2 linked regions of the Spirulina subsalsa PCC 9445 genome follow. The main gene of each other region encodes a partner of the protein of the gene in region 2 in a complex. Links are inferred from orthologs where the notes say so. Each region holds a gene or a part of one and is shown on either strand. Other genes may lie near its edges.

Region 1 (16,028 bases), 380 kb from region 2 along the record:
AGTCATTATCCGAAAATGGCTGTGAATAGTAAAACATTATCATATAATTATACTGGCAATTAACTTTTCTAAAAAAACATGGACAATGAAAATCAAGCCAGTGCTTTAAGTCTTGTAGACTACTCCATTTTTGGTCGTCCCTGCTTTGGCGAACGAGTGAGCGGAGATCAAGCCATGATCGATGAAAAAGATGGTATTATTTTCTTAGGGATTATCGACGCTTTAGGTCATGGAAGAGAGGCCAATCAGGTTTCAGTACTCATGCAAAACTTTTTGCAAGAAAACTGGACAGTTGATCTACGAACAACCCTCTTCAGTCTACATGACCATTGTAAAGGAACATTAGGTGCTGCGGTTGGTTTAGGCCTCCTCAAGGTGCAGACGGGAGAATTATCCTACTGTGGGATAGGAAATACTACAATTCGCGTAGTCGGCAGGCAGTCCAAACGTCTTTATTCTGTGGATGGCATTGTAGGGAATCGAATGCGAACTCCCGTTGAACAAAAATTATATTTAACGCCAACAGATATTCTGTTGATGTACACCGACGGGGTAAAAGATCGTTTTGAAGTAGATGATTATCCTCAATTATTATATGAAAGTCCCCAATCTTTAGCTCGTAATATTGTACGTCAGTTTGAGAAAGTTTATGATGATGCGACTTGCCTTGTTTTACGCTATAAAAAATGATCCGTCTCGGTAGCATCAGTTTAACCCATTCCGATTCAATTTATGCCATCCGAAAAAAGGTACTTCAGGTTTTAAAGTTATTGACTGAAGATCCGATTATGTCGGGTAGAGTTGCGAGTGCAACATCCCAAGTCTGTCGATTATTATACCAAACATCTGTCAAATCAACGGTTAATGTTGCTCTATTTAACAAGGCTCATCACGTGGCATTTTGTTTAACTTTTGTGGGGCAAAACCCCCTATCAGAGGCTACTTTTTTATTGAGTTTTTTTGATGAAGTGAATTATCTCACATCCAAACGTAGAGCGTTTCAGTTGCAATGTCTTGTTTTCCTCAAGACAGGTATTCCCAATGATGGAATTTTAGACGAGGCCAGAAGGATTCTCGCGGAGAAAAGTCGTTATGAATTAATGCAGGAATTAGAAAATAAGAACAAAAAGCTTTTGAAATCTCTGGAGAGATTAAAACGAGAAACCCTGCTGAAAGAGCAACTCACAAAAGATAATCTGAGGATGTCAGCAGAGTTAGATTTACTTAAGCGAATGCAGCAATTAATTTTGCCTAAAACTGAAGAATTAGAGAGTATTCAGGAGTTAGATATTGCCGGATTTATGCAGCCTGCGGATGAAGTAGGGGGAGACTACTATGATGTTTTGTGTTCAGATGGGGTGATTACGATTGCTATTGGAGATGTTACGGGTCATGGATTAGAAAGTGGCATCTTGATGGTGATGACTCAAACCGCCGTTAGAACTTTGCAAGAGATTCAAGAAAAAAATCCGGTTCGGTTTTTAGATACTTTAAATCGGGCAATTTATAATAATATTGAACGGATGCAGTCGGATAAAAATATTACTTTAGCGATTCTGAATTATGCTAAGGGTAAAATTAGCATTAGTGGTCAACATGAGGAAACCATTGTAGTGAGAAAGGGAGGGAAGGTTGAAAGAATTGATACGATTGATTTAGGGTTTCCCATCGGTTTACATGATGATATTAAGGAGTTTATCAATCATCATTTTGTGGAGTTAGAACCGGGGGATGGAATTGTGTTATATACGGATGGGATTACGGAAGCGGAAAATCTGGAGCAAGAGCATTATGGGATTGAGAGACTCTGTACTTTAGTCTCTCGGTATTGGCATGAATCGAGTGAAGAAATTAAGTTAAAGATTATTGAGGATGTTTATCAACATATTGGAGAACAAAAGGTTTTTGATGATATTACGTTATTGATCGTTAAACAAAGATAGTCAAGCTAACAATTAGCATCGTGAACGATGGTTTGATCTACGGGGGTTTGTCGCCAATCTAAGCGATAGAGTTGTAATGGTTCGCTCTTGCCTTTGACTCGTACAGGGCGCAATTTTTCTAAGGCAAAGAGTCCGGGTTGAAGTTGATCGATTGTACTTTGAGAGAGTAGAATTTCCCCGGCTCTGGCGACGTTACAAATGCGACTGGTGACGTTCGTTGTATCGCCAATGGCAGCATACTGAATGAGTTTGCGGGAGCCAATATTTCCGGCGGCGACTTTCCCTGTATTTAAGCCAATATGAATGGCAATAGGTTGACGGTTGCGCTTCTCCCATTCTCGATTTAAACGACGGACAGCCCACTGCATATCAATGGCGGCTTGAACGGCGCGTTGTGCGTCGTTTTCTTGGGGGTAGGGTGCGCCCCAAATGGCTAATAAGGCATCACCAATGTATTTTTCTAAGGTGCCTTCGTAGGCGAAAACAATTTCTTCGACCATGACGTTGAAATAGTCGTTTAACATTTCAATAACTTCCCGAGGCTGCATGGTGGAAGACATTCTAGTAAAGTCGCTAATATCGGCAAAAAGTGCGGTAACTTCTGTATCAATAATATCGAGATGGCCTTCTTCTCGTAATTTGCGACTGACGGCTGAGGGGAAAAAACGCTCTAATTTATCGCGCCAAATGGCTTCGCTTTGCATTTTGTTGGTGAGACGGGCGTTTTCAATGGCGATCGCCGCCTGACTGGCCAAAGCGGTTAAAAACTCTAAATCCTCGTCGGTGTAGGCTTTAGAACAAGATAAATTATCGACGTATAATACCCCTAAAACCTCCTCCTTGGGTTGTAAGGGCGCACACATAGAGGAACGAATGGCTTGGATTAAGATGGAGTTTGATCCTTCAAAGCGTTGATCCTTGCGCGCCTCGTCGGTGAGGATGGCATCCCCATGTCGTAGAACATAGTTGGTGATTTGGGTACTATAAAACTGGTAGCTGACGGAAATTCCCGAGCGGGAGCGAACGGCTTGTTGTTCTAATTGTCCTGTGGTTTCGTTGACCATTAAAATGGCAGCCCGATCCACGTTCATTATTTTTAATAATAAGTCTAGAATTTTTTCTAATAATTTATCTGGGTCTTCGGGAGAGGATAATTCTTTACTGACTTCTAGGAGAATTTTTAGTTTATCTAAGGCACGTTGGGCTTCATTTTGTTCCCGAATTTTCAAGGCAGATCCCGTTTGTCTGGGGGAACTGGAATCTAAAATGTCTTGAATTTCAATACGAGTTTGACGGGGTGAAAGTTGGCGAACAATGGGGATTCCTTGGGTATCAATTCCCTGTTCTTGGGAGTCGGGGCTAGTGGCAAAGGGAGAAAAGCCTTTCTGGATTAATTTAAAGATCACCATGCCACAGACAATTTTATCCCCCGGTTGTACAATCTGTTCTGTGTGAATTTGTCGTTCATTGACAAAGGTTCCATTGAGACTATTTAAGTCTCGCAAAATAACCCGATGGGGGGTCACAATAATTTCAGCATGACGGCGGGATAAGCTGTTATGTTTAATCGCGATATGATTGTTGGGAGAACGCCCAATGATGTTGGAGCCGACCTGAAGGGGAAAACTTCGTTCCTGTCGGGTATCGGGAAGGCAGACTAAACAATAGGACATAAGCCGCACCCCTAAAAAACAATGTCCAGATTCAGACTAATTGGAGCCAAAGGTTTTTAAGTAATTTTGATAGCCCATGTAGTCTAAATGATTCTGTTTATCTAGAACGGATTGGCTCAGGTCTTGACGATATTGTTGAACTTTTTCTAATAATTCGGGCTGGTGTGTGGCTAAAATCTGCACGGCTAATAATCCGGCGTTTTGAGCATTGCCAATGGCGACGGTTGCCACGGGAATCCCTCGGGGCATCTGGACGATGGAGTAAAGGGAATCTACCCCTTGGAGGTGACGAGTGGCGACGGGAACCCCAATCACGGGGAGGGGGGTTAAGGAGGCGACCATTCCGGGTAAATGGGCGGCTCCTCCTGCTCCGGCGATAATCACTTTTAGACCTCGGGTGTGGGCTGTTTTAGCGTAGTGGATCATGCGTTCGGGGGTGCGGTGGGCGGAAACAATGGCTACTTCGTGGGGAACAGCAAATTGTTTACAAATGGCGATCGCGGCTTCAAGGGTGGGCAAGTCCGAATCACTGCCCATAATAATTCCGACTAAGGCTTGAGTGGTGTTCATGGATCAAAATCTCTGATGATTTGCCTCATCATAGCAGTCTGTTGGGGAGGAATGGTTAGCAGGGACTCACCCTAGCCCGGTGGAGTAATTTCCCTCGGTGGCGATAGCCCACATAACGGACGCACACGGGATCACCGGGGGAAGCAGAGCCGCCCATAAGCTCGTGCCACTGGGGATCATAGGGAATTTCTGCCCCAACGGGTGCGATCGCCTCCACTCCCCAACTTTGGATCAATTCCTCAACAGGCCTCACTAACGGCACCAAATGACTGGCGGCGAGATCGGGGTTTTTCTCCACGGCTGCAACGGCCGTGTACCATTGCAGCAGCCAGCCTTCTAAGATTTGTAAATTGTGGGTTTCCCATTCTTCGCTGGACAGTCGGGGGGCAATCGTTGCGCCCTGAGCGGCCTTGACCTTCTCTTGCCCGGAAAAAGCCTCCCAGAGATCAGGGGGGGAGACGTGTAAGGCAGCCGCCAGTTTAGAGAGGACTTCTATGCGCATTTTGGCAACATTACCCTGTCGGAGTTGTTGGACGGACCAGGGGGAAACCCGAGCTTTGATGCTTAACTGGCGAAAACTGGTCAGGTTAGCGCGCTCCATCCATTCTTGAAGTTTGGGGGTGTATTTCATGGGGTGTATTTTAGGGGTGTATTGTATTGGAAATGGGGGCTTGCTCCACTAATGGGGGTAAACTTCGATCCCAGATTTGGCTGAAATAGCTTTAGCCTCAGTCGGAGACAGTTGCTCTTGCCGTTTGGCTTGCCATCACCTCCTACTCTAGAACTTTTTCCAGTTGTTGCTGTTGCCAGAGGTGTTGATAGGGGCCCGGTTGTTCCACTAACTCCTGATGGGTGCCGCTTTGTACAATTTCCCCCTGATCCATGACAAAAATCCGATCGGCAGTAGCGGCGGCTGAGAGTTGGTGAGAAATAAAAATCACCGTTTGCCGTGCTGTGCCTTGGGAGAGAAAATCGAGGATGTCGGTGGCGGTTTTATTATCAACACTGGATAGGGCATCATCAAGAATTAATACAGGTGCATCAATCATCAAAGCCCGGGCGAGGGAGGCGCGTTGTCGTTGTCCCCCGGAGAGGGTGATTCCTCGCTCTCCTACGAGGGTGTCGTATTGGCTGGGGAAGTTGAGGATTTCGGGGTGAATCTGGGCTTGTTGGGCGGCATCTTCGACTTCTGGCTGTTCTGCTAAGGGTTGCCCATAGCGGATATTGTTGCGGATTTGGGTACTGAAGAGGAAACTATCTTGGGGAACGTAGGCGATCGCCTCTCGCAGATCATTCAGCCTCAATTGCGTGACATCATAGCCATCTAGGAAGATGTGGCCGGGTTCAATATCCAGTAAGCGCGGGATAGCATTGGCGAGGGTAGATTTGCCGCAACCAATCGATCCCACAAGGGCAATAGTTTCTCCCGGTTCAATGGTGCAGGAAATGTTTTTCAGGGCGGGTTTTTTCGTTCCCGGATAGATAAAAGTTAAGTCTTTAATTTCAATTTTCCCTTGCACCAATTCCGGGGGTAAGGTAATCGCTTCTTCAGGATTGGTAATGGCAGGTTTCGCTAATAACACCGACTCCACTCGGTCAATACTGACCTCTCCCCGTTGGTAAGTGGTAATCGTAAACCCAAGGAGAGCGGTGGGGAATACAAGGCGTTCTACATAGAGAATCAGGGCGAGAAAATCCCCCACTGTGATGATTCCTTGGGCAATAGCGCCTGAACCTAACCAGAGCAGAATTAACAGGGAAATATAAACCAGACCCTCAATAATGGGAAAGAGTAAATTTCGGGTGCGGGCAAGGCTTAAATTGGCTTTTAATAGTTTGGCGTTTTTTTGTTGAAATCCGACGGTTTCGTTGGCTTCTTGGGCGTAGATTTTAATGAGGGAAATTCCACTCATATCCTCTTGAATCAATTGGCTTAAGTCGGATAAGTTCTCCTGAACTTCTCGCTGATCTTCCCGCAATTTATCACTAAATAACTGCACCAAAACCAACATAAAAGGATAAACCGCCAAAGCCGCTAAACTCAACCGTGCATTAATCGCCAACATGACGGGCAGGGTTAAGGCATAGGTAAATAGGGCGTTGGCAATACTCAACACCGCAAACCCCAGTAAGCGGCGAATATTATCTACGTCACTGGTGGCGCGGTTCATTAAATCCCCGATGCTATTGGTGGCGAAATAGGCGGGTTCTAATCTTAAAATATGTTGAAAAAGTCGCTGTTTTAAGTCATATTCCACTTGACGACCGACCCCAAATAAGATAATGCGGGAAGTCATCCGAATGACCCACATAATGGAGGCGTAAATAAAGATTAAAAAGACATATTTAGAGATTTGGGCAAAGGTTAAAGACCCGCTTAAGGTGTCGATACTATCGCGAATTAATAGGGGGATATAAACCCCAATTAAATTCACCACTAACAGGGCACTTACCCCGAACACGACAGAGCGCCAATAGGGGCGGACATAATTCCAGAGTCTCTGAAGTTTAGATTGATTCATAGAGGGTCATCAAGTGGGATGTGAGGGGACGATTTAGAATTAGCCAAATTTGGCTTTAGCTTGTTCGTAAACCTCAACAGTAATCTGAGTTTGTCCGGCTTCTTGGGCAAATTTTTCTATCTTTTTCCGGGCGGCAGGACGGACAAAAAAAGGGATTTCTTTCAGTTTGGCTTCAGCTTCGGCAGTCCATTCCATAGTAGATGTTTTTAAGGGGTGTCTAGGGCTTGGGGTTAGGGAACAGGAAACAGGGAACAGGGGGGAGAGGGGAGGAGGGGGAGCAGTGAATAGCAAAAACTTTTGGCTATTGCCTATTGCAAGAGTGCCTATTACCTATTACCTGTTCCCCATGCCCCACTACCAGATTGATTCAGCAAGCGTCATCTAGTGAATATTAACGCAGGTTGGGCATTTTCTTCATTGTGGCAGGGAGTCGGGGAGCGCGCCCTGCATTTTCTCTAGCCACTCGATGAGGTTTTCTAATTGTTTTTGGGGTTTGAGGGTGCCTAAACCGCGCACGGTGACTTTTTTGGGGGAGAAGACGAAACGGGAGCGGAGGTGTTGGGGGAGGTTTTCTTGCAACAGTCGCCAAGCGGGTTCTTCCATGGGGGTTTCAAGGACAATGTGCTGATTGCCGTCGGGTTTAATGCGGGAGAAACCGAGGGATTTGGCGAGTTGTTTGAGGTGTACGATTTTAATCAATTGTAAGGCCGGGGAGGGGATTTCTCCGTAGCGATCGCGCCAATCTTCCGCTAACAGGTCTAATTCCCGCTTAGAATGGGCAGTAGCCACAGCACGATAGGCGGCCATTTTCTGCTCTAAGTCGGGGATATAATCATTGGGGATAAAGGCCGTCAGTTTTAAATCGACGCTAGTTTCCTCAACGGTGGGAATGGCCTGACCTTGAATCTCCCGAATCGCCTCCTGTAACATCTCCATATAAAGGTCAAATCCAATGGTAGTCATTTGTCCCGACTGTTCAGCCCCTAGGATATTCCCCACCCCGCGAATTTCCATATCTCGACTGGCCAGTTGGTAGCCGGAGCCTAATTGGGTAAACTCTTGTAGGGCGCGCAACCGTTCTAAGGCTGCTTCGGACAGCCCCCCCTGTTGGGGGTACAATAGCCAAGCGTGGGCTTGAATTCCTGCCCGTCCTACCCGGCCCCGCAGTTGGTAGAGTTGGGACAGTCCAAAGCGTTGGGAATCTTCCACAATAATGGTATTAACGCGGGGAATATCTAACCCTGACTCAATAATGGTGGTACAGACCAATAAATCCGCCTCTCCGTTACTAAAGGTGAGCATGGTAGACTCTAATTCAGCCTCGGAACATTGACCATGGGCGATCGCAATCCGAATTCCCGGTAACATTTCCTGTAGTTGGGCGGCCACCCCCTCAATCCCCTCCACACGCGGCACAACATAGAACACCTGTCCCCCTCGATCTAACTCATTGCGGATGGCCGTGCGAATCACTTCGGGATTGTAGGGGGAGAGATGGGTTTTAATGGGACGACGGGAGGGGGGAGGGGTGGTAATCAAACTCATTTCCCGGATGCCCGACATGGCCATGTAGAGGGTGCGGGGAATGGGAGTCGCGCTGAGGGTTAATACATCAACCTGGGTTTTTAATGCCTTAATTTTCTCCTTTTGATTGACCCCAAAGCGCTGTTCTTCATCAATCACTAATAGCCCCAAATCTTTAAATTTCACCGACTTACTTAGGAGTTGATGAGTGCCTACCACAATATCTAATTCTCCCGTTTCTAAACGTTTGAGAATCTCTCGCCGTTCAGAAGCCGTCCGAAAGCGATTTAATAGCCCCACATTGATGGGATAGGGCGCAAACCGTTCTTTGAGGGTGTGATAATGTTGTTGGGTTAAAATGGTCGTCGGGGCGAGAAAAGCCACCTGTTTATGAGCCGTTGTTACGACTTTAAAAATCGCCCTCACCGCGACTTCTGTTTTCCCAAAGCCCACATCCCCACAGACTAACCGATCCATCGGTCGATCTTGTTCTAAATCCTGCTTAACATCTTGTACCGCCTTGAGTTGGTCGGGGGTGGCTTGGTAGGGGAAAGAATCCTCTAGTTCCTGTTGCCAAGGGGTATCCGGGGGATAAGCAAAGCCTGTTTGTTTAGACCGTTTGGCATAGAGTGCCAATAAATCCACCGCCAACTTTTTAACCAGTTTGCGAATTTTGGCTTTATTCTTTTGCCACACCTTGCCCGTCATTTTATCCAAATCGGGGCGCGTTTTGGCCGCAGGTTGGAAGCGGGACAAACTATCAAAACTGTCCGCAGGCACTCTTAAAATACCATCGGCATATTGCAGGGCTAAATAGTCCCGATCTCCCAACCGTTCCAATTTTAAAAACTTGCCAATCCCGTGGCTTTTATGCACCACATAATCTCCCGGACTGAGCTTGTTTGGATCAACTTTTTTAGAGGCAGCGCGGCGACGTTTGCGGATATAGCTGGGACTGGCTAAGGTATGTTGTCCAAAAAACTCCCGGTCAGTGACAATAACGACTCGAAACGTGGGGAGAATAAAGCCCTCCAGTTCTGCTAAACCCGAATATTTTAAAGCAATGGCGGTTTTTTGAATAACTAACCGTTCAATGGCGGGATAGTCGCGGATATTGGGGACAAATTGCGCCGGACAATCGTGTTCTTGTAAGAGAGAAACCGAGCGCGAAGGTTGGGCAGAAATGAGCCAAGTGGCGTATTCTTTCAGGTTCATTCCGCTATAAATATCTCGTTTCCCCCTTAAGATTTCCGCGAGTTTGGCGAACTGGTGGGGACTGGTGGGCAGGGGACGACTGGATAAATTAATGCTAGGAAAGGGGGTTTGGGGGTTGTCTTCAGTTAGGGTGGATAATTGCAGCGAATAGTATTTTTCTTGAATCTGTTGGAGAGAGTGGGCGAAGGGGTGATGAAGTGTGGCCGTTTCGGGGGGGAATTGCTCTTGGGTGAGTTGCCATTGTTCCTGAGCGTGTTCTACCCAGCGATCGCAATTTAAACGGCATAATTCCACCTCATCCACAGCAATCAGGGTTTCTGGGGCTAAATAGTCCAATAGGGAGGCCGGATGGTTAAAGGCCACCCCTAAAAAGCGCCGCATTCCTTCGGGATAATTCCCCCTGCGTAATTGCTCTAATTCCTGATCCGAAAAGAGTTCCTCGGGATAGGAGAGAGATTGGGCGATCGCACCGGAAAAACTCGTCGGGGTGAGAACTAACTCCGGGAGAGCATCTAAGGAGCGCTGAGTGGCCGGGTCAAACTCCCGCAGCGTCTCAATTTCATCCCCCAACCATTCCAACCGTACAGGCAATTCCGCCGAAACCGGGAAAATATCCACCAAATCCCCCCGACGGCTCCATTGTCCCTCCGTCTCCACCAGTCCCACCCGTTCATAACCCAGTTTCGCCAGTTGCCGATCTAGCAATTTCCCCCCAAATACGTTCCCCACCTGCAACGTGAGGCCATAGTCCCGATAGACCTCTGGCGGGGGTAAATGGGGCTGTAACGCCCGTTCTGTGGTGATAATAGCGAGGTTCTGGCGCGATTCTCCCGTGAGGTGAGAGAGAACCTGCATCTGACCCCAGATCATCTCCGATTCTGGGTCAAACGGGTCATAGGGGGAGGCCTCTGAGGTGGGGTAAAAGTCCACCGTATCCCAGCCCATCATTTCCATTTGTGCCGTCCAGCGCCCGGCTTCTTCCAAGGACGCACAGACCACCAAAAGATTGCGCCCCAAACTCCGGGCCAGGGTAGAAGCGACTACCCCTTTCGGTAATCGGGGAATCCCAGTTAACTGGAGGTTTTGCCTGTCTTGGAGTTTAGCGATCAGGTCTTGGGTGAGAGGCGATCGCATTAAGTGGCGAATTAGAGAGGAGAACGGCATTCTTCGTCAATCATCAGTTACTTCGGCAATTCTCCACTCTAACATTAGCGGACAACAGATTCAGCCCCAACCCGGAGCGATTTCATGAGTAGTGGTAGGGTGCGTTCTATTTCTAAACAAAGGATTCGTGGGGATGCAGTGGGATTTTTGAGCCAAGAAGTTATGGAAATAGTAGAGACTGCCCTCAAACTCCACTTAAACCTATCCTGCTAAAATCTCTGATGAGAATAGAGGACAAACAACTGAACAACTCATAGTTTGTCCTCTCCCAACGTCCTCAACTCTGGTCTTGATCCCATTGTTGAGCCGCATCTGCTAGCGCCTGTTCTATAGTTTTTTGCCCCAACATCGCCGCCTGTAAATTCTCATAAATTGCCCTTTGCAACACATTCAAATTGTCCATCGCTGGGATTAATACCTCAGCATCTTGTAACTGTTTCGCCCCCACTAAAACCGCCTCCTCTTGGGGTGATAACTCACTAGAACTTTCCAGCACCTCAATAAACTCCGCCACCGCTTCCTGAGTAGAGGGCAACACCTTCGCCTCTTGGGCAAAAGCTAACTGGTTTTGACTATTGGTGACAAACAGGGCAAACTTAACCGCTTCTTCCGGGTGTCGTGTGGTGCGGGGAATCGTTAAATTCATCACCGCCACATTCTTCTTGCCCGTTTCTCCGGTAATTTCTGGCGCAACTCCCGAGACTTCAGCAATATCTGGCGCATTGGTGGCGATCGCATTTAAAAACTGCGGCCCCGTCGCCACTAACGCCGCCTCCCCCGTTTGATACAGGTCTATACCATAACGATGTCCTCTTGTCAAGACTTCCGGCGGTAATAATCCCTCCCGATAGAGATTGACCCAATATTCAAACGCTGCCACCCCTTCAGGACTATTAAACGCCGCCTTCCCCGACTCATCTACTAACGTCACCCCCATTTTGACCAAAGACTCCAAAACCGCCCCCGAATCTTCCGGAATCAGGGTCACAAACAGCGTAAACTTGCCCGTTTGGTCCTTCACCTGACGCGCCACTGTCGCCAACTCCTCATAGGTTTGGGGGGGATTTTCAATCCCCGCCGCCTCCAACAGCGCCCGATTATAAATCGTTACCTGCGTCGTTAAATACCAAGGCAGACCAAAGGTTTTCCCATTCAGAGTGCTAGCCTGCCAAATCTTCGGTAAATAAAGCCGTTGGTCATCCTCAGAAAGCTGTTCATCCAAATTCAGCCAAGCCTCACGACTAGCCAACTGGGACGCAAACTTAGGATTTAAATTCACCACATCCGGAGCCGTATTCGCCGCCACCGAGGTTAAAATCTTACTCTCCATCGCCTCCCAAGGCACATCCACCCAGCGCACCTTAACCCCCGGATTTTCCGCCTCAAAGTCCTCAATCAACCCCTCAAAATAGGCCGTAAATTGGGGCTGGAGTTGCATCGTCCAGAACTCAATCTCCGTTCCCGACGTAGCCACCGGACGGGAACAACTCACCAACCAACTCACCCCAAGCCCTAACAGAGCAAAAACCCCCAACCGCAACCATTTCGACCATTTGTTCATCATATTGCCTTCCAATTAAGCAAAATTCATGGGACACAAGTCCCGCCCTTCTAGGGCGGCTTGACTCTGAGCCGATGGCCTGCCCCCGATGCTATCATAGCCCCATGCTAAACATCATCTACGAGTATCAGCTACAACTTAAGAATGAGAGGGGATCAGGTATAATCGATCTGATGTTAACTTTTACGACAAGCCTACGATGTATGTCCCCGTTTATGTCTGATGACCCATGAAAACGCTCCTTTGGAGTCCGATCCCAGTAACCTCTTGAACCCTAAATTGTGTATTTGTCTCTATGCCAAGACCGAGGGACTCGCTCAGTCTTTGCAACATTTTTTGAATCATGAACGGTATAATTGCTATCGCTTTGATCAACAAGCTCAGTTTTTGGAGTTTGTCGAACACCATAAAGAACAGATCGACTGCCTGATTTTACAAAATATTGATGGGGAGTTAGCGGTCTTAAATCACTTGTTCACTCAAGGGACTCTTTTGCCTGTGGTGATTATTGAACCCAGAAACTCTGATAATCAGAATACCTCCCTCTTGGACACCACCGGAGATGATAGAATTTCTGAGCATTCCACCCCCGGAGCATCCCCCTACTTGTATCATACCGGAGAGGTTTGGTTATTGGCGACCCAAGTCGCACAGATTACCAACGCCATTGAACAGGCGATCGCTAAATTCCTCCAACTCCCCCCCTTTGTCCAACTCTCCCCCCTCACCCAAACCCCCACCTTCGCCCAAACCCCCACCCTCTCCAACCCCCACCATGAGCAACCCTGCCCAAACTTCCTCCTCCTCCAACAGCGACGACTCGCTGAAAAACTGAAAGAACGTCTAGGCTATCTCGGCATCTACTACAAACGAAACCCCCAAGAATTTTGGCGAAACCTCCCCCCCAAAGACAAGCAAGAACTCCTCGAAGAATTGAGCGTAGAATACCGTGAAATTATCCTCAACTACTTCATCCCAGACTATCCCCTCAATCAAACGATTGATCAGTTTGTCAACCGAGCCTTCTTTGCGGATTTATCTGTCTCACAAATTTTGGAAATTCACATGGAACTGATGGATCGATTCTCCCAACAACTCAAGCTAGAAGGACGCAGCGAAGAAATCCTCTTAGATTACCGTCTCGCACTCATTGACATCATCGCTCACCTCTGTGAAATGTATCGTCGTTCTATCCCCCGAGAAGATATTCCCTTTGAAATCTTCACGTCTAGTGAGTAAAGTCTACCTCAAGGTAGAACAAAGTAACTAAAAATTAACCTTTATTTTCTTTTTTTGAACTGTTATCCTATGAGTGCGTCCAAAAAAACCTATGTTCTCAAGCTCTACGTCGCTGGCAATACCCCAAATTCAGCGCGAGCCTTGAAAACCTTAAAAAACATCTTAGAACAGGATTTTCAAGGAGTTTATGCTCTAAAAGTTATTGATGTACTGAAAAATCCACAACTTGCCGAAGAGGATAAAATCCTAGCCACGCCCACCTTATCAAAAGTATTGCCTCCCCCGGTGCGGAAAATTATCGGTGATTTATCCGATCGAGAAAAAGTGCTAATCGGTTTAGATTTATTATATGAAGAAATTACCGAAGCTTAAGGGAGGTCGCCCCATCTCGGCAAAGACACGGTTTCCTCCAACGGAAAAGACCCATCACTGAGTCACCCCTACTCAACCTGTATCAAATGACTTAACAGTTCAATCGAAAGTTAAATCAACAGCTTGCCATCTTTCTGTTAGGATGAAAACGTTTTCTTCTGATTCTTGAATCCGTTTCTCATCTTCTGTTTCACCGAACACCTTAAACAACTCAGTGATGAATCAACCTAATTCGAGTGATCACCCTTCTAATAGCACATCCATTTTAGGAGTCCGTAAAATTCGGACCATGATCGAAGGGTTTGATGAAATTAGTCATGGGGGGATGCCAATTGGAAGAACAACCCTTGTGAGTGGAACGTCCGGCACAGGGAAAACCTTACTGGCTATCCAATTCCTCTACAACGGGATTAAACACCTTGGAGAAGCGGGAGTCTTCGTAACGTTTGAAGAATCTCCTTCGGATATTATCACGAATGCCTACAGTTTTGGCTGGAATTTACAAGAGTTAATTGATCAAGGAAAACTCTTCATCCTCGATGCTTCTCCTGACCCAGAAGGTCAAGAAGTTGTGGGGAACTTTGACCTTTCTGCTTTGATTGAGCGGATTCAATACGCTATTCGGAAATATAAAGCAAAACGGGTTTCCATTGACTCAGTAACGGCTGTTTTTCAACAGTATGAAGCAGCTTCTGTCGTGCGTCGTGAAATCTTCCGTTTAGTCGCCCGTTTAAAGCAAATTAAAGTCACCTCTATCATGACCACAGAACGGATTGAGGAATACGGTCCAGTGGCACGTTTTGGGGTCGAAGAATTTGTTTCGGATAATGTGATTATTCTGCGCAATGTATTAGAAGGTGAACGACGACGCAGAACCATAGAAATCCTCAAATTACGAGGTACAACCCACATGAAAGGAGAATATCCTTTCACCATCACCAATGATGGGATTAATATCTTCCCCCTAGGAGCAATGCGTTTGACTCAACGTTCTTCTAATGTCCGCGCTTCTTCGGGTGTGAAGAAACTCGATGAAATGTGTGGCGGTGGTTTCTTCAAAGATTCCATTATCTTAGCCACTGGAGCCACAGGTACCGGGAAAACGCTCCTCGTCAGCAAGTTTTTACAAGAAGGCTGTCGCCAAGGGGAACGGGCGATTTTATTTGCCTATGAAGAATCCCGCGCTCAACTCTCCCGAAATGCCAGTTCTTGGGGGGTCAATTTTGAGGAAATGGAAAAAAAAGGATTGTTAAAATTGCTCTGTTCCTATCCTGAATCGGCGGGTTTAGAAGACCACTTACAAATTATTAAATCAGAAATTGAGCAGTTTAAACCTTCTCGGATTGCCATTGACTCTCTCTCAGCTTTAGCACGTGGGGTGACGAACAATGCTTTCCGGCAATTTGTCATCGGGGTGACGGGCTACGCAAAACAGGAAGAAATTACGGGATTTTTTACCAATACTACGGATCAATTTATGGGGTCAAATTCGATTACTGAATCCCATATTTCTACTATTACCGATACGATTATTATGTTGCAGTATGTAGAAATTCGTGGTGAAATGTCTCGGGCGATTAATGTGTTTAAAATGCGCGGTTCTTGGCATGATAAGGGAATTCGGGAGTACACGATTAGTTCCGAAGGGCCAGATATTCGGGATTCTTTCCGCAATTATGAGCGGATTATTAGTGGTTCTCCAAGTCGGATTACGGTTGATGAGAAAACGGAGTTATCCCGTATTGTTCGAGGGGTGAAGGATAAAACTTTGGGGGATGAATGAATGACTTAGGGAATAGCTTCCCCTAACGATTGGGCAACAATAGCGTACCAATTGTAAACCCAAAGCCTAAACCTAAAGCATGGGCGAGAAAACTCACCTCGGGGATATACAGGTCAAAAGTAGTTTGTAAGGCAATAATGACCAAAAACCAGCAAAGGCGCTTGGCGGCGATGTGGCTTTTTTCTCGTAGCCAACCTTGGAGAAGAATCGCTACAATGGCGCCCAAAATGCCCATAATGGCTGCCGAAGCTCCGACGAGGCGCTGTTCTGGATCTCCAAAGGTGAGGGCGATCGCACTAAAGGCCGCCATTGCCCCAATTCCTGCGCCAAAGTAGGTGATACAGTACCGTTCAAACCCTAAACGTAATTCGACAAAGGGACCGAGAATATATAACCCAATCAGATTCGTGAGTAAGTGCAGAACGCCGTAGTGCAAGAAGTTAGCCGTCACTAAACGCCAGA
Region 2 (15,380 bases):
TAAAACGCCTTGTAGCCATTTTGGAAAACTCCGTCAGTCAATATGTTTTTCAACTGGCCAAACGTCCCATGCTATTGGTGCGCGATGATCTCTATGTGCGTAAATTAAAGCGGGTCATGGTCGCCTTAGATAAATCAGAAACCTCTCAAAGTAGTTTAGATTTGGCCACCTTTTTGTTAAATGGTGCCACAGGCGTTGAACTGATTTTGGCACGGGTTAACCCAGATTTAGACCCCAAATTATTACCCCTTTCTAAAGCAGAAATCGAAAACAACCCCATTATTGCCGCCGCCATTGCTAAAGTCAAACGCTTTGGTATTCCCTACAGTGCTGTTGTTTTAGCCGGGAAACCCGGTGAGCAACTTTGCCAATTAGTAGACGAAAAAAATGTAGATTTATTCTTATTGGGATCTCCCGATCGTCGTCCCTCTGTGGCCAAAGCATTACCTGATTTAGATCGATTATTAGGGACTTCTCTTTCAGATTATGTAAGGGTAAATGCCAATTGTCCTGTGTTGTTAACTCGAAAAAATGAAGGTTAACCCCTGAGTTTTCTGTGTACTCCGACTAGGGGTAATTCCTAAATTACCCCTACCGTATGGGTTGAATGCCAAAAAATCAAGACCGAAAAAATAAGCAGCTATCCTCAAAAATCGATAAAAGCCTAAAGATTATCGAGGATTAACTGCTTTCATTGAGAGGCTAATTCGCTTCAACTTCTGATCTACTTCTAACACCTTTACCCGGACGACCTGCCCAACCTTAACAAGAGTTTTAGGATCACTAACAAAATGATCGGCCATTTGGGAAATATGTACCAAACCATCTTGATGCACCCCAATATCTACAAACGCGCCAAAATTGACTACATTGGTGATCACCCCTTCTAATTCCATCCCGGTTTCAAGATCACTAATTTCCTGAATTCCCTCTTTAAAGGTGGCGTATTGAAACTGATCTCGGGGATCTCGTCCCGGTTTTTCTAGTTCCTTGAGGATATCTTGCAAGGTCGGGAGTCCAATCTCTGGGGTAACATAGCGTTGGAGATCCAGACGGTGCAGTTGGGAAGTCCCTTGACTGATATTCTCTAGGGGTAACTGGAGATCCTTCGCTATCTGCTGCACAATACCATAACTTTCTGGATGAACGGCTGTATTATCGAGGGGGTTTTCTCCATTGCGAATGCGCAAAAACCCCGCGCATAACTCAAAGGCCTTGGGGCCGAGTTTAGACACCTTCAGGAGTTGCTGACGGTTCTGGAATGCGCCGTTTTGATTGCGGTAGGTGATGATATTTTGGGCAATGGTGGGAGTTAAACCGGAAACAAAGGTCAGGAGTTGTTTAGAAGCCGTGTTAAGATCGACCCCCACATAGTTGACACAGCTTTCGATGGTTTCCTCTAGCTTTTGTTTGAGCAGTTTCTGGTCTACATCGTGTTGATATTGTCCCACGCCAATGGATTTGGGGTCGATTTTCACTAACTCAGCCAGTGGATCCTGTAAACGACGACCAATGCTAATGGCACCCCGCACCGTAATATCGAGATCGGGGAATTCCTCAATGGCCACAGGACTGGCGGAATAGACCGAAGCGCCAGACTCATTGACCATAACTTTAATGGGTTTTTGGGGCAATGTTGCCAAGACTTCCCCCACAAAAGCATCGGTTTCTCGGGAAGCGGTGCCGTTACCAATGGCAATTAATTCAATTTGATACTGGGTAATCAATCGTTGTAGGGTTTTAGCGGCCGTTTGACGCTTCTGCTCCCCCGTATGAGGAAATATCGCCTGATACTCCACAAACTGCCCAGTTTGGTCTAAAACAGCCACTTTACAGCCTGTGCGAAAACCGGGATCAATGCCGAGGGTGGGTTTCATCCCGGCCGGAGGAGCCAGCAGGAGATGGCGTAAATTGGCCTCAAAGGTTTTGATAGATTCTCGGTCGGCAAAACTCTTGTACTGTCCCCGGACTTCTGTGAGGAGAGAAGTCCGCATGAGACGTTTAAAGGCATCTTTTAACATCCCCTGATAGAATTGCCGGAGTTCTGGGTGTCGGGTGTGGATTTCCTGTTCTTCGAGGTAGTCCTGAACAAAGGCCTCATCATAGTCGATGTCAAGACTTAAAATGCCTTCGGTTTCTCCCCGGAGTAGGGCAAGAATGTTATGAGGGGCGGTTTTGTTTAAGGGACTGCGATAGTCCCGATACATTTCAAATTTGGTGGTTCCGGGGGGATAGTCTTTTTTGATTTTGGCGACAAATACCCCCTTTTGGCTGAGATAGTCGCGCAAATAGGCGCGATAGTCTGATTGTTCCGCGACTCCCTCGGCTAAGATATCGGCGGCGCCTTGTAAGGCATCTTCGGGCTGTTCGATGCCTTGTTCTGGATTGAGATAGTCTTGGGCGGCGGATAATAATTGAACGGGGGGAGATGGGGGGGTATTTTGGCTTTGTAGCCATTGAGCGAGGGGGGCGAGGCCTTTTTCTCGGGCGAGGGTGGCGCGGGTGCGGCGTTTGGGTTTATAGGGTAAGTAGAGGTCTTCGAGTTCGTTTTTTTGGCTACAGGTGAGGATTTTGGCCTGAAGTTCTGGGGTGAGTTGGTCTTGAGAGGCGATCGCGTCTAAAATCGTCTGTTTCCGCTTCTCCAATTCCGTCAAGTAATGGAAGCGCTCCCCCAACTCCCGCAATTGGATTTCATCGAGGCCCCCCGTGCGTTCCTTACGATAACGAGCAATAAAGGGAATCGTTGCCCCCTCTTGCAGTAAATCTAACGCCGATTTGACTTGAGACACCCCCAACGATAATTCCTCGGCGATTCTTGTTTCTAGACGCGGCGTGAACGTCTCGGTCGGATTAAAACTCATTCTCCCTCCTACTCTTTCCTCAAACCCATTGTCTACCCTGATGAACAGTCCTCTTGTCCCATTCACAGTTTTTTCACAAATTGCTTGTACAGTACAACCAACACTATAACTGTTGACCAATCGTCCTCAAGCTCGTCCTGTATCTTGTCCTGTCCTATACCCCACTTCTTTAACTATGCCTGTCATGAGCATTTACTCCGCTCAAGAAGTGACTTCCTCTGGTTTGTCTTGTCAAATCAACCCCTCCGGTCATTTTTCTTGCCATCCCTCCCACATAACACAAGTTCTGCTAATCACAACTGACCCGGATCAACTTCTAATCCACCAAATGGCCTTAGAAATGACCACCTCTTGGACAGTTTTAACGGCAAATGCTTCCTCCGAGGCCGTAGAACTCGCCCAAAGTGCTAAACCGGATGTCATTCTCTGGGATTTTGAACGGATACCCTCCTCCATTGATCTCCTGACATCGTTGCAACAAAATGCGGAGACAAGATCAATCCCTATTATCATCCTACTCGAACGAGTCCGCTTATTCGATCAACATTATTTTGCCTCCCTTGGAGTGGCCGGGATTATTGGCAAACCCTTGGATGTGGCTAACTTAAATCAGTGTATTGAAAATTTGCTTTGAGGTTAACTGATACTATCTCTCTTCTGTCACTCTGGAAGATTTTAACGAATCTTCGCCATCACAGCCAAGGCGAGAATCAGAGTTTGAACCGGATCTGATCGAGGAGGGATAGTGGGAGTTCTCGGCTTGAGGTTCAGCCATCCTTCCCTACAATTGCTATAGTGGTTTAGTTGAGATACTCTCCCAGGAATCCTAACGGGTATGCTGAGAGATTCTTGTTGCGGGTTCAGCGACATCACGTACTATGTAGGGCTTGCTGAATAACTGGGCTAGGGAACAGGGAACGGGAAGGAACAGGGGGAATCGGAAAAAGGCAAGCCTTTTTGATGATTTATCCCTAAAACCTTGCAGTTTCTCGCTCTTAAAACGGCTAAAAGTCCTCGTAACACTGCTTAGAGAGATATTCAGCAGACCCTATGTAGGGCTTGCTGAATAAGTCCGAGAGTTGGGTAATCGGGAGTTGATTAGTATTCCCCATTCCCGCTCTCCTGCTCCCCTGCTGAGTCTAGCGTCTGGTGTTATTCAGTAGGCCCTATGTAAAAGCAGAAAAGCCTCATAGTGATATGGGGAGGCCTGCGCTGTACCGCTTGCGGTTAGCGTCGGGAAGAAGTCACGCAAACTGTTGAATGGGGCATTGGTGTAATGGGCAACCGGAAAATATTGATTATTGACGACGAAGAAGATATTAGAGAAGTGGCGAAACTTAGTCTAGAAATTGGTCAAGGCTGGGAAGTAGTCGCGGCCTCGTCAGGATCTGAGGCTTTAGCGTTGTGTCAAAAAGAACAACCGGATGCCATTCTTTTGGATGTGATGATGCCAGAAATGGATGGTCCAACAACGTGGCATAAATTACAGGAAGATCCCCTAACGGCTCAAATTCCGGTGATTTTCCTCACGGCTAAGGTACAAGCGGCCGAACAGCGTTATTATGCCCAGTTGGGAGTGAATGCCGTTTTAACGAAACCGTTTGATCCCGTAACGTTGGGGGATTTTATTGCTAAAGTTTTGAATTGGTAAGTTGAGGTTTGGTTCTGGCGAGTCTTTGAAGGAAGAATCCCCATCTATCGCAAAATCTGCTTGAGATAAACCCCCGTATGAGAATGGGAGTGTTCCGCAACGGTTTCCGGGGTGCCAACGGCCACAATTTCACCGCCGCGATCGCCTCCTTCTGGCCCTAAGTCTATAATCCAATCGGCACACCGGATCACGTCTAAATTATGTTCAATCACTAACACCGAATTCCCCTTATCCACAAGGCGCTGTAACACATTGAGTAAATGGTGGACATCATAAAAGGATAGCCCAGTGGTGGGTTCATCAATCAGGTATAAGGTTTTCCCCGTCGCCCGTCGGGACAATTCCGAGGCCAGTTTGACCCGTTGCGCTTCTCCCCCGGAAAGAGTGGGGGCGGGTTGACCCAGTTTAATATAACCTAACCCCACATCCACTAAGGTCTGGAGACGGGGGGCGGCTTTGGGGATGCTCTCAAACACCCCTAACGCCTCTTCTACGGTCATGTTCAGCACATCGGCAATGGAAAAGCCCTTATATTTCACTTGCAGGGTTTCCCGGTTATAACGCGCCCCTTTGCATACTTCACACTGCACATAGACATCAGGCAAAAAGTTCATTTCAATCACGTTCACCCCTTGGCCGGAACAGGCTTCACAGCGTCCTCCTTTGACGTTGAAAGAAAAACGACCTTGTTTATACCCCCGCGCTTTGGCCTCGATGGTTTCGGCGAAAATCGCCCGAATCACATCAAAAACCCCGGTATAGGTGGCTGGATTGGAACGGGGGGTGCGTCCGATGGGGGATTGATCTATCACAATCACTTTATCAATGGCGTTTAGACCTTTGATCTCGCCTAAGTCTGGGGGAAAGGGGGTTTTTTTGGTTAGATGGTGTTGTAGAGCAGGATAGAGGAGTTCATTAATCAGGGTGGACTTGCCAGAACCGGAAACCCCTGTGACACAGACTAATTTTCCCAGGGGAATTTCTACGGTAATGTGTTTGAGGTTATTCCGGGAACAGTCTTGGAGGATTAGGGAGCGCCCGTTTCCCTTCCGTCGTTCTGGGGGAGTGGCGATCGCCCTTCGACCGGACAAATAGGCTCCCGTTAGCGAGGCTTCGGTATTTAACAGGGTTTCTAAATCCCCCTGACAGACAATTTCTCCCCCGTGAACTCCCGCTTGCGGGCCAATATCTACCAAATAATCGGCCGCCCGGATGGTGTCCTCGTCATGTTCTACCACAATTAAGGTATTGCCCAAATCCCGCAATTTTTGCAGGGTCAGGAGTAAGCGCCCGTTATCCCGTTGGTGGAGCCCAATACTGGGTTCATCTAATACATACAACACCCCGGTTAAACCCGCCCCAATTTGGGTCGCCAGACGAATCCGTTGGGCTTCTCCCCCGGATAAGGTCATGGCCGCCCGGTCTAGGGTCAGGTAATCTAAGCCCACATCTAAGAGGAATTGGAGACGGGCTTTAATTTCCTTGAGGGCGAGTTCCCCGATTAGGGCCTGTCGGGGGGTCAAATCCATCTGATTCACCCGTTCTAGGGCATCCCGCACCGACACACTGGTTAACTCGTCGATGTGATATTTTCCTAAACGGACGGCTAAGGATTCGGGTTTTAGGCGCTTGCCGTGACAGACTTCGCAGGTTTGAAAGACAATGTACTGCTCTAGTTTTTGTTTGTAGGTTTCCGAGTTGGTTTCTTCATAGTTGCGCTCCAACATGGCGAGAATGCCGGGAAACTTGCGATAATAGCCTTTTCCTTGGTAGGTGTCGGCTTGGATTAAGATGGGGTCTTCACAGCCATAGAACAGGATCTGCTCTTGTTCAGGGGTGAGTTTTTCCCAAGGGGTTTGGATGGTAAAGTCGAAGGTTTCCCCCAAACTGAAGAGTATGGAGAGATAGTAGGCATTATCTTTATCGGACCAAGGGGCGATCGCACTATATAAGGGCTGACTGGGGTCAGGAATGACTAAATCCGGCGAGAAGGTGCGTAAACTGCCGATACCGTGACAATGGGGACAAGCACCATAGGGGGAGTTAAAGGAGAACAAACGGGGAGACAGTTCATCCATCACGGCCCCATGTTCAGGACAGGCAAAGTTTTCACTAAAAATCAACTCTTTGGGGGGGATTTCCTCGCTTTCGTCGGGTTGAATGGCAATAATGGCCGTGCCTTCGGAGCGTTTTAAACAGGTGCTGAGGGAGTCTACTAAACGTTCCTCAATGCCCGGTTTTGTGATTAACCGATCAATCACAATTTCGATATCGTGGCTGTGGTTTTTGTTCAGGTCAATGGCATCACTCAATTCTCGCACTTCCCCGTTAATCCGCACCCGCACAAACCCTTCCGAACTTAACCCCGAGAGTAGTTTTTTGTGGGTGCCTTTTTTCCCTCGTACCACAGGGGCGAGAATTTGAAACTTGGTGCGTTCCGGGAGTTCCATAATGCGATCGCACATTTCATCAATACTCTGGGGGGCAATATTCCGATCGCAGTGGGGACAGTGAGGTTCTCCCGCCCGCCCAAATAATAAGCGCAAATAGTCATAAATTTCCGTCACCGTCCCCACCGTTGAGCGAGGATTATGGGAGGTTGATTTTTGGTCAATGGAGATGGCCGGACTTAACCCCTCAATGGCATCCACATCCGGTTTATCCAACTGTCCCAAAAACTGCCGCGCATAGGCACTGAGGGATTCCACATAACGCCGTTGTCCCTCCGCGAAAATGGTATCAAACGCCAAGGACGATTTCCCCGATCCGGACACCCCTGTAAACACAATCAAGCGATCGCGGGGTAAATCCAGATCCACATTCTTCAGATTATGTTGTCTGGCCCCCCGGATACAGATTAAATTGCGTTCTCGTAGATTAGAGGATTTCCCCTTGCTATCAGGTAAGTTATCGGACAGGTTCATCGTGTGGGACATGAGGAAAAATGTAACAATCCGTTTACAATTGTATCTTGATGAGGGATTTTCTTCCCAGCAATGATGAAGGAGGGCTTACTGGTGGGGGGAGCAGGGGGGAGGGGGAGTTGATAATGATTGCCTATTCCCGATTCCCTGTGTTGATGCCGCCAATTTGAACGATGAATGACTCAGAAAAGAGCATCCAAGAGCAAAAGTTACAGCCCCAAGGCTACAGAGAAACCGTCGGGGGATTAGACTTAGCCATGATAGTTATTCGGGCTGGAGAATTTATGATGGGATCTCCTGAAGACGAACCCGAGCGACACAGCAGCGAAGGCCCCCAACATCGGGTCATCCTACCCGAATTTTTCATCAGTCAAACCCTCATTACCCAACAACAATGGCGCATTGTCGCCCAACTGCCCCCAGTAGTGCATTCCCTTGATGTGGCCCCCTCTCAATTCAAAGGTCAAAACCACCCCGTAGAACAAGTGAGTTGGGAAGACTGTCTAGAATTCTGTCTGCGCTTAAATCAAGCCACGGGTCAATTCTACCGTCTTCCCAGTGAGGCGGAATGGGAATATGCCTGTCGTGCCGGAACCACCACACCCTACTCCTTTGGGTTGACTCTCTCCCCCCAAGTCGCTAACTGTCGCCACTATGACCGGGAAAATCTGGGGAAAACGGGGCGCAAAACAAGCCCCGTCGGTCACTTCAACGCGCCCAATGCTTGGGGCCTTGATGATATGCACGGCAATGTATGGGAGTGGTGTTTAGATGATTGGCATGACCATTATCAAGGTGCGCCCAAGGATGGAAGAGCATGGCTCAATCATCACTCTAAAGCTCAATATCACAGCACTGGATTAAGACAATTATTAGAACAAAACCGATCCCCTAAAAAGCTTCTACGCGGCGGTTCTTGGCTTAATCTACCGGAGTTCTGTCGTTCAGCTTGTCGTGATAGTTGTCCCCCTCACCTTAAGTACGACTACATCGGTTTCCGTGTCGTCGCCTCCAACAGAATGTGATGTTTGGAGAATTTTCAGCCTTCAGGCAGGAGAGTATGTCAAAATTAGGACAAATTGGAGGGAATCAAAATGTTATGCCTGCCCCAGAGCGTCCTTATCAAAGTCGTCTGTTTAATTTTATTAATCAACAACGGATTGTTTGGCGCGATCGCCTTGATCAAACAGCGCGCTCAGTCAAACTAGCCGCCGTTTGGGGCTTACAGGTCTTAGTTTATCCCTTCTATTTACTCACCCAACTAGGGCGCGGTGTGGGCTTTGCCTTCGCCCAAAAAGTAGCCAATGCTCCCAGTTTGCCCCCCCTCGGCAGCAATCCCCCCCCCGACACTAATCAACCTCTAGGCAATCTGTTATTCATCGCCCAGTCCTGTTTATTAGCAGACCCAGAACAGGGGGAAATGCCCGCCCTTCAGGGGTTGGCTTGTACCTTGGAGGAACAAGCCCTTGTTTTAGTCACACCAGAAAATCAAATCCTAGATATCCTCACCCCCCCACAACAGCAACAGCTTCAACAGCATATTCTCTGGGAAATGGCCGATTATGCCTATCAACAGTATCTGCAACGGGTGGAACGTCAACGGTTTTTAATTCCCCACACCCTAACCGATAATCCCCAAGTATTCCCCCTCCTGCGACGCTTTTGGCAGTTCATGCGCTGGATGCAAAAAAGCCCTGTCGCGGTGACAACCAATGTTTTTGGGGAGGCACATCTCGTTCCCATTGAAGTGGTTTCCGAGCAGATGATGTCATCCCTACAGCCGATTCGCCCCAATCCCCTCCCCTTACCCTTACCCACCCTGCCATTAGGAGACATCCTAGAACCTCTCCAACCGGATCATCCGGGATTGCTCAGTCGTTTGGATGCCAAAATTGCCCTCTGGGAGGTCAAACAGGATCAATGGAGTGATAAAGTCGCCCAAGCTTGGGAACAAATCCATCGCCGAGAAACCATCGAAACCGGGGAGTTAGAACCTTGGGAGATTATCGTTTTAATTCAGGGTGCGATCGCCTACTTTTTCGGCCCCAAACCCTTAAAACCTAACACCGATCTCCCCCCCACTCGTTCCGTTGTAGCCACCCCTTGGTTAACCTGGGAAGACCTATATCAAGGCCCAATAGAACCCGAAACCTTTGTTCCTCAGCGTCCCCAGTTGGAAGATCCCCTAGAATTAGGAGAAATGTCAGCCCCCGCCCCCCGCCAGTTCCCCCGCCCCCCCTGGTTCCCCTCCCGTCTCAAAAAGCCCCTCCCCCCAAAATCCTCCTCCTCCGTACATCTGGCAAGATCAGGCCATTCCGGCAACTCACCAGAGTATCAACCCGATTGGATTGAAACAGAAGTCACTCCCATTGGCTATGTTCAACACCCCTTAGAGCGCCTCCTTCATTTTTTCGATGCCATCATGTTGGCCATTGAGGAATTATTGCTGGACTTCTGGCAATTTTTAAACCGCAAATTATTTTAAAACTGCCACCGTTGAAGCTCTCCCCACCTGCGAGGGCGTGAGGTGGTGCCGTTGACTGCTAACTTTAGGTCTAACGGGTCAAGGTTGCCTCTTGCCTATTCCCTATTCCCGATTAATAGTCCAGACCATAATCTGGGAAGATTCGCTTCCCGTGCCGATATATCGTTCATCTCGACTGAGTGCAAAATCATTAATCGGTGCATTATGTCCACTTAAAACCCGCTTGACTTCCCCTGTTGATAAATCCCACAAGCGAATTGTTTGATCGGCGCTACTACTAATTAAAGTTTGACCATCTTGGGTGATGGCTAAACGATTGACATAATTGGCATGACCATCTAGGGTATATTGTTCCTCTCCTGTGGCAAAATTCCACACTTTAATGCTTTTGTCTGCGCTAGCTGTAGCCACTAATTTACCATCAGGACTAATCACTACATCATTGACAAAACTGGTATGTCCACTTAAAGTTTTTTGCAATTCCCCTGTGGTAATGTTCCAAATTTTCACGGTTCGATCGGCGCTGGCACTGGCGACAAATTGCCCATCAGGACTGAGGGTTAAGCGATTAACAAAACTGGCGTGTCCGACGAGATTATGTAATAATTCCCCCGTGGCAATGTCCCAAATTTTCAAGGTTCGGTCTGCACTAGCACTGATTAATTGAGTCCCGTCAGAACTGATCAACATATCATTAATAAAACTGGTATGTCCGGTCAGAGTGTGCAGGTTTTCCCCGGTTTCTACGCCCCAAATCCGTAAGGTTCGGTCGGTGCCAATACTGACTAAAATTTGCTGGTCTTGGGACAGAATTACATGGTTGACAAAACTGGCATGACCTGTTAGGTTATGACGAACTTCTCCGGTATTTAAATCCCAAATTCTAATCGTGCGGTCAGAACTAGCACTGATGACAAATTGACCATCATCACTGAGGACTACATCGCGGACGGCGCTGGTGTGTCCGGTGAGGGTTTTTAAGAGTTCTCCTCTGTTGAGATCCCACACTTTCAGGGTTTGATCTTCGCTGGCACTGACGAGAATTTGATTGTTGTGACTAATGGCGATCGCATTGACTAAACTCTGATGACCTTGGAAGCTTTTAGCTGTGGCCACTTCCTGCACAACTTCGGGGGGGGAACTCTCCAAGGTTAGGTAATGATAACCCTCCCAAATTCCATACCCCCCTAGTAGTGTTAAACCAATTAATCCTAGCCCCCACCAAATCTTAGGAATTTTCCGAGGAGGTTTGTATTCCGGGAGGGTGGGACTGTCGGGAGAAAATTGGATCTTAGTTGCAGGTAAACGGAGCGTTGTGGCCGTTGTCGCGGGATCTGCAAGATGTTTTTTAATCTCGCGTAAAGTATCTAAAATTTCTTGGGTATCTTTAGGACGATCAATGGCGCGATGTGCCATTAAATGGTCAATAAAATTAGCGAACTGGGGGGAAATATCCGAGGCTTTTTCTCGCCAACAAAACTCATCGGTAAAGGGGTTGTAAATATCAGTGTCGGTCAGTTTTCGTCCGGTGAGTAGGTAAACAAATGTCCGCCCGAGGGCATAAAAATCTGATTGGGGTACTGCGTGGCCTTTTTCCTGTTCTGGGGGGGTATATCCGGCGGAACTAATGCGGGTAATATTGCCGGAACTGCCAATCTGGGCTAAGTAAGTGTAGGTCATCTCCCGCGCTGTGCCGAAGTCAATTAAGACTAACTGTCCGGTGGAGCGCAGCATAATATTTTGTAGTTTGATGTCCCGGTGAAAGTAGTTTTTTTGGTGGACGAGGTGGAGGATTTGGGCAATTTGTTCTAACCAAGCGATCGCCTGTTGTTCACTAATGAGCAAATGACCCTGCTGTAACATCCAATCATAAAGGGTCGGTCCGTCGATCTTCTCCATAACAAAACAGTGGATCGGTTCTGACGAATTTTTGGGGAAAAACTGAAAATAACCCGGTGGATCAATTTGGGGAATCCCCGGATGATCCAGTTGACCTAAAACCGCCGCTTCTTGTTTAAACAATTCAACGGCCTTTTTGCTCTCGTTGTGGCGTGTTTGTAGCGTTTTTAATATCTTACGGGTTGTACCATCTTCCACCTCATAAATAACCGCAAACCCGCTATTGGTACTCAGAAGACTGATCACACGATAACGTCCCAACAAGACCAGGGATGAGCCACAATGAGGACAAACCACTTGATCCGTCAGGGTGGAGTCTTGAGGATGAGGACAGGACGGGTTGATACAATAACTCATGGAGAGTCGCAAAACAGGGTTAAACAAAATCTAACACTTGTTGTGCGACCAACAACCGGAGATCCCAAATTTCACGGAGATTCTCCCTTGTCGGGTTGTAACACTCCATTAAGAAAGATGTCCGCAATGCCTTCCGCCATTTCCTTCATAGCTTTAGGGGAGGCTTGAGGCTCCCCAATCGTTGCTTTAGAAAATCCGGCAATGGTGAACATTCCTAAGAAGACTTGAGCCACTACCCGGGGATTCATACGGCGGTAAATTCCCCGCTCCATGGCGGTTTCAAAAAAGGCCTCGGCGACATCCGTCATTTTTTCGATTACTTCCGTTTGAATGCGATCGCGCAAATCCGGATGAAACTGAGCCTCAAAAAAACACACCCGCATCAAATCGCTATTCTCATTCATCCGCAACATCCGCCGTCGCATCACTTGCGCCACAGCCTTATAACTCCCCATTTCGCTCAATTCCGTCAGCAAATCCGTGAGAATATCCACCCACCCCTGAGTAGCCACCTCCACTAAAATCGCTTTCTTATTGGTGAAATGGCGGAATAAGGTTCCCTCGGCTACATGAGCCGCCGCCGCTAAATCCCTCGTCGTTGTGCCATCATAGCCCTGTTGGGCAAACAAATGAAGAGCCGCCTGTAAAATACGAGTGCGCGTACTTTCTTCCGTAGGCTGCTCTAAAACAGGTCGCTGGTGAAATACTCGCATGGGTCTGACTTGAATTAGGCTTACTTTACACCGTAACCTTATTTGACCCGAAATATGAGCAATTGCTGCAAAAGCTTCATAAAATTTCTCGATCTCCCCCTAGTCTGTTCCGCCTTCCCCCCTCTCTTAGATCTCCCCTGTCACGAACGATGGCCTACTTGATCCCCTTCCCCCTAATTCTGCTTCAAAGTCTCACGTTATTGATTAGCATTGCCATTGAAGCGATGATCTATCAAAATAAATTAAATCTTAATCATAAACGGAGTGTTGAGTTTTCTGTTTCCGTTAATTTGTTATCCGCCATTTTCCTCTGGATTTCTTTTTCCATCTTTCTTTCTGTTGCCCCTGACCCGGTAAAAATGCAGTTAATGAGTTATGTACTCTTTAGTAATTTCTATCAATTAAGCTCTTTTCAAGCTAATTTGAGCTTTTTTGTTATGTTTTTATTCTTCTTTGTTCTGGTCTGCGTTATTGAATTTAAAGGACTCGATATTTTACAAGCATTACTGTTAAGTTCTCAAGACAGTTCGGAGGAAGAACAACTGTTAGTGAATCGAATTAACAAAGCTCTTTTGAAAACGGATGTTAGTAAGGCTTCAGTCATTGTCTTAGCTAATATTTGTAGTAATAGCGTTATTTTATTGGTTGTGTTGTTCAAAATTTTGCCGACCTATGATTAAAAATTTATGATTAAAACTTTATGATTAAAACTTTACAAAATTTATGGCAAAACATTTTACCAATTCAAGCCTATTCTTGGCAATGTTTTCTTTGGATTAGTTTTTTTTCTCTCGTGATGTCGGCTTTGCTGAGTCCCACTCTTCGCTTTATTTTACTACTATTTGCCGCTATTTTTTTTACAATTAGTATAACATGGCTTTGCATTAAAAACCATGTTCCCTTAACTCCTTGGATTGCCAGTGCATTAATCTGTTTTCACCTATTTTTGTTGATAAAAATTCCCCTAGAGACTCTCCTGTTGTTGTGGTTGCCCTTAGCGGGGACTATTGCCGCTTATCCCTGTTTTTTTGATAAATTCTGTCATTTCCATTCCCCGACTATTATAGAACGGCAAAGATTAGTGATTTTGCTCGGAATTCAACTGCTCGGCAGTTGTCTTTTTCAAGTCAATGTTTTGATGCAAAATTGGTTAGAACAATATCCCAGTCTGTTAGTGGATGATTTTAGCCGCAGTGTCTTTGTGGTGAAATGGCAACTCACCCCAAGGATTGACCCTCAAGGGTTGTTATTGTTGGACACAATGGGGGAGTTGTTAGGGAGAACGTTGGAGGAGAGAAACTGGACGGATGCTGGGGAGTGGTTGCGGGGGGCTGTACATCCCACCCAAAGCAAGGAAGAGCGGGATTCTTTGGGGGCATTACGGCAGGAGGCGATCGCAGAATTAGAAAACCGCCTCAAACCCTTAGCCGAATACCCACTCTGGAAAATTACCATTCAAGTGTCGGAGCAGCCCAATCTTTATCTTGTCACTTTACAAGCCCATTGGACTGGACCGCGCTCTAATCGCAGTCAGGAACAAGATCCCTATTTAGGTGCAATGAATTGTCGGGTAGAACCTTCCATCCAAGGAGTGATTACCCGTTGTCAAAGAGCGCGCCGGGCTGGCTACACTCTCGATAACTAGAACTGGAGGGAGGAGAGAAGAGAAAAGAGGAGTTAGCGACCTGTAACAGACAGTGCGCTAGTTTGGGAGATTATCCCCGATCATGAAAGGGTAAGTAGGGACGACTATGCTCCCCGACGTAAACCTGAGTGGGTCGGAAAATGCGGTTTTCCGAGATTTGTTCGCGCCAGTGAGCTAACCATCCGGCGACCCGAGCAATGGCGAAAATGGGCGTATAGAGATCCGTCGGAATTCCTAATTTGCGGTACACCAAACCGGAATAGAAATCTACGTTGGCATAGATGCCTTTATGGCCTAATTTCTCTTCTACGACTTTTTCTAGCTCTAAAGCAATATCATAGAAGCGGTCGTGACCCATTTGTTCAAACAAACGTTCTGCTAACCCTTGAAGAATGGTTGCCCGGGGATCCTTGACCTTATAAACTCGGTGGCCAAAGCCCATAATTTTTTTCTTGTTGGCAATACAATCTTCAATGTAAGGCCGCACATTTTCCACGGAGCCAATGGCTTCTAACATATCGATGACTTCTTCATTGGCACCGCCATGAAGGGGACCCGCTAGAGTACCCACGGCGGATGCAATCACCCCGTAAGGGTCAGTCAGGGTGGAAGATGTCACCATAGCGGAGAAAGTAGACGCATTCATGGTGTGTTCTGCATGGAGAATTAAACACACATCGAACACTCGGGCCGCCACAGGCTCAGGAATGCGTTCGGTGAGCATATACAAAAAGTTGGTGGAATAGTCCAAATCATCTCGCGGCTGGATGGGATCATTCCCTTTGCGCATACTCTTAAAGGCAGCAACCATGGTCGGGATTTTGGCAATTAAACGCACTACAGCT

What was found.
Region 1: the proteins of uvrA (region 2) and mfd are in contact, whole or in part, in a crystal structure (PDB 4DFC), measured with the Escherichia coli proteins. The link is inferred for Spirulina subsalsa PCC 9445 from one-to-one orthologs.

The regions. Positions count from the first base shown.
Region 1 is NZ_JH980292.1:5,056,005-5,072,032, reverse strand. Bases 6,923-10,961 are described here. They hold mfd (transcription-repair coupling factor), read right to left. Parts: upstream 10,612-10,961; coding sequence 7,123-10,611; downstream 6,923-7,122. Other genes in these bases: SPI9445_RS0123065 (ABC transporter substrate-binding protein), read right to left, coding at 10,889-10,961. Also shown: SPI9445_RS0123110 (anti-sigma regulatory factor), read left to right, coding at 1-25; SPI9445_RS0123105 (SpoIIE family protein phosphatase), read left to right, coding at 79-690; SPI9445_RS0123100 (PP2C family protein-serine/threonine phosphatase), read left to right, coding at 687-1,943; SPI9445_RS0123095 (adenylate/guanylate cyclase domain-containing protein), read right to left, coding at 1,949-3,616; purE (5-(carboxyamino)imidazole ribonucleotide mutase), read right to left, coding at 3,653-4,186; SPI9445_RS0123085 (helix-turn-helix domain-containing protein), read right to left, coding at 4,242-4,817; SPI9445_RS0123080 (ABC transporter ATP-binding protein), read right to left, coding at 4,960-6,708; SPI9445_RS0123075 (PCP reductase family protein), read right to left, coding at 6,748-6,903; more of SPI9445_RS0123065, read right to left, coding at 10,962-12,172; SPI9445_RS0123060 (circadian clock protein KaiA), read left to right, coding at 12,395-13,411; circadian clock protein KaiB, read left to right, coding at 13,481-13,783; circadian clock protein KaiC, read left to right, coding at 14,001-15,566; SPI9445_RS0123045 (rhomboid family intramembrane serine protease), read right to left, coding at 15,589-16,028. UniProt on the Escherichia coli protein: Couples transcription and DNA repair by recognizing RNA polymerase (RNAP) stalled at DNA lesions. Mediates ATP-dependent release of RNAP and its truncated transcript from the DNA, and recruitment of nucleotide excision repair machinery to the damaged site.
Region 2 is NZ_JH980292.1:4,668,498-4,683,877, reverse strand. The notes cover bases 4,357-7,747. They hold uvrA (excinuclease ABC subunit UvrA), read right to left. Parts: upstream 7,437-7,747; coding sequence 4,557-7,436; downstream 4,357-4,556. Other genes in these bases: SPI9445_RS0121305 (formylglycine-generating enzyme family protein), read left to right, coding at 7,610-7,747; SPI9445_RS0121320 (response regulator), read left to right, coding at 4,357-4,512. Outside these bases: SPI9445_RS0121335 (universal stress protein), read left to right, coding at 1-542; SPI9445_RS0121330 (Tex family protein), read right to left, coding at 672-2,861; SPI9445_RS29450 (response regulator), read left to right, coding at 2,974-3,495; more of SPI9445_RS0121320, read left to right, coding at 4,138-4,356; more of SPI9445_RS0121305, read left to right, coding at 7,748-8,461; SPI9445_RS0121300 (hypothetical protein), read left to right, coding at 8,536-9,921; SPI9445_RS0121295 (protein kinase domain-containing protein), read right to left, coding at 10,024-12,204; SPI9445_RS0121290 (TetR/AcrR family transcriptional regulator), read right to left, coding at 12,249-12,890; filament integrity protein FraC, read left to right, coding at 13,040-13,570; SPI9445_RS0121280 (DUF5357 family protein), read left to right, coding at 13,591-14,535; SPI9445_RS0121275 (citrate synthase), read right to left, coding at 14,606-15,380. UniProt on the Escherichia coli protein: The UvrABC repair system catalyzes the recognition and processing of DNA lesions. UvrA is an ATPase and a DNA-binding protein. A damage recognition complex composed of 2 UvrA and 2 UvrB subunits scans DNA for abnormalities.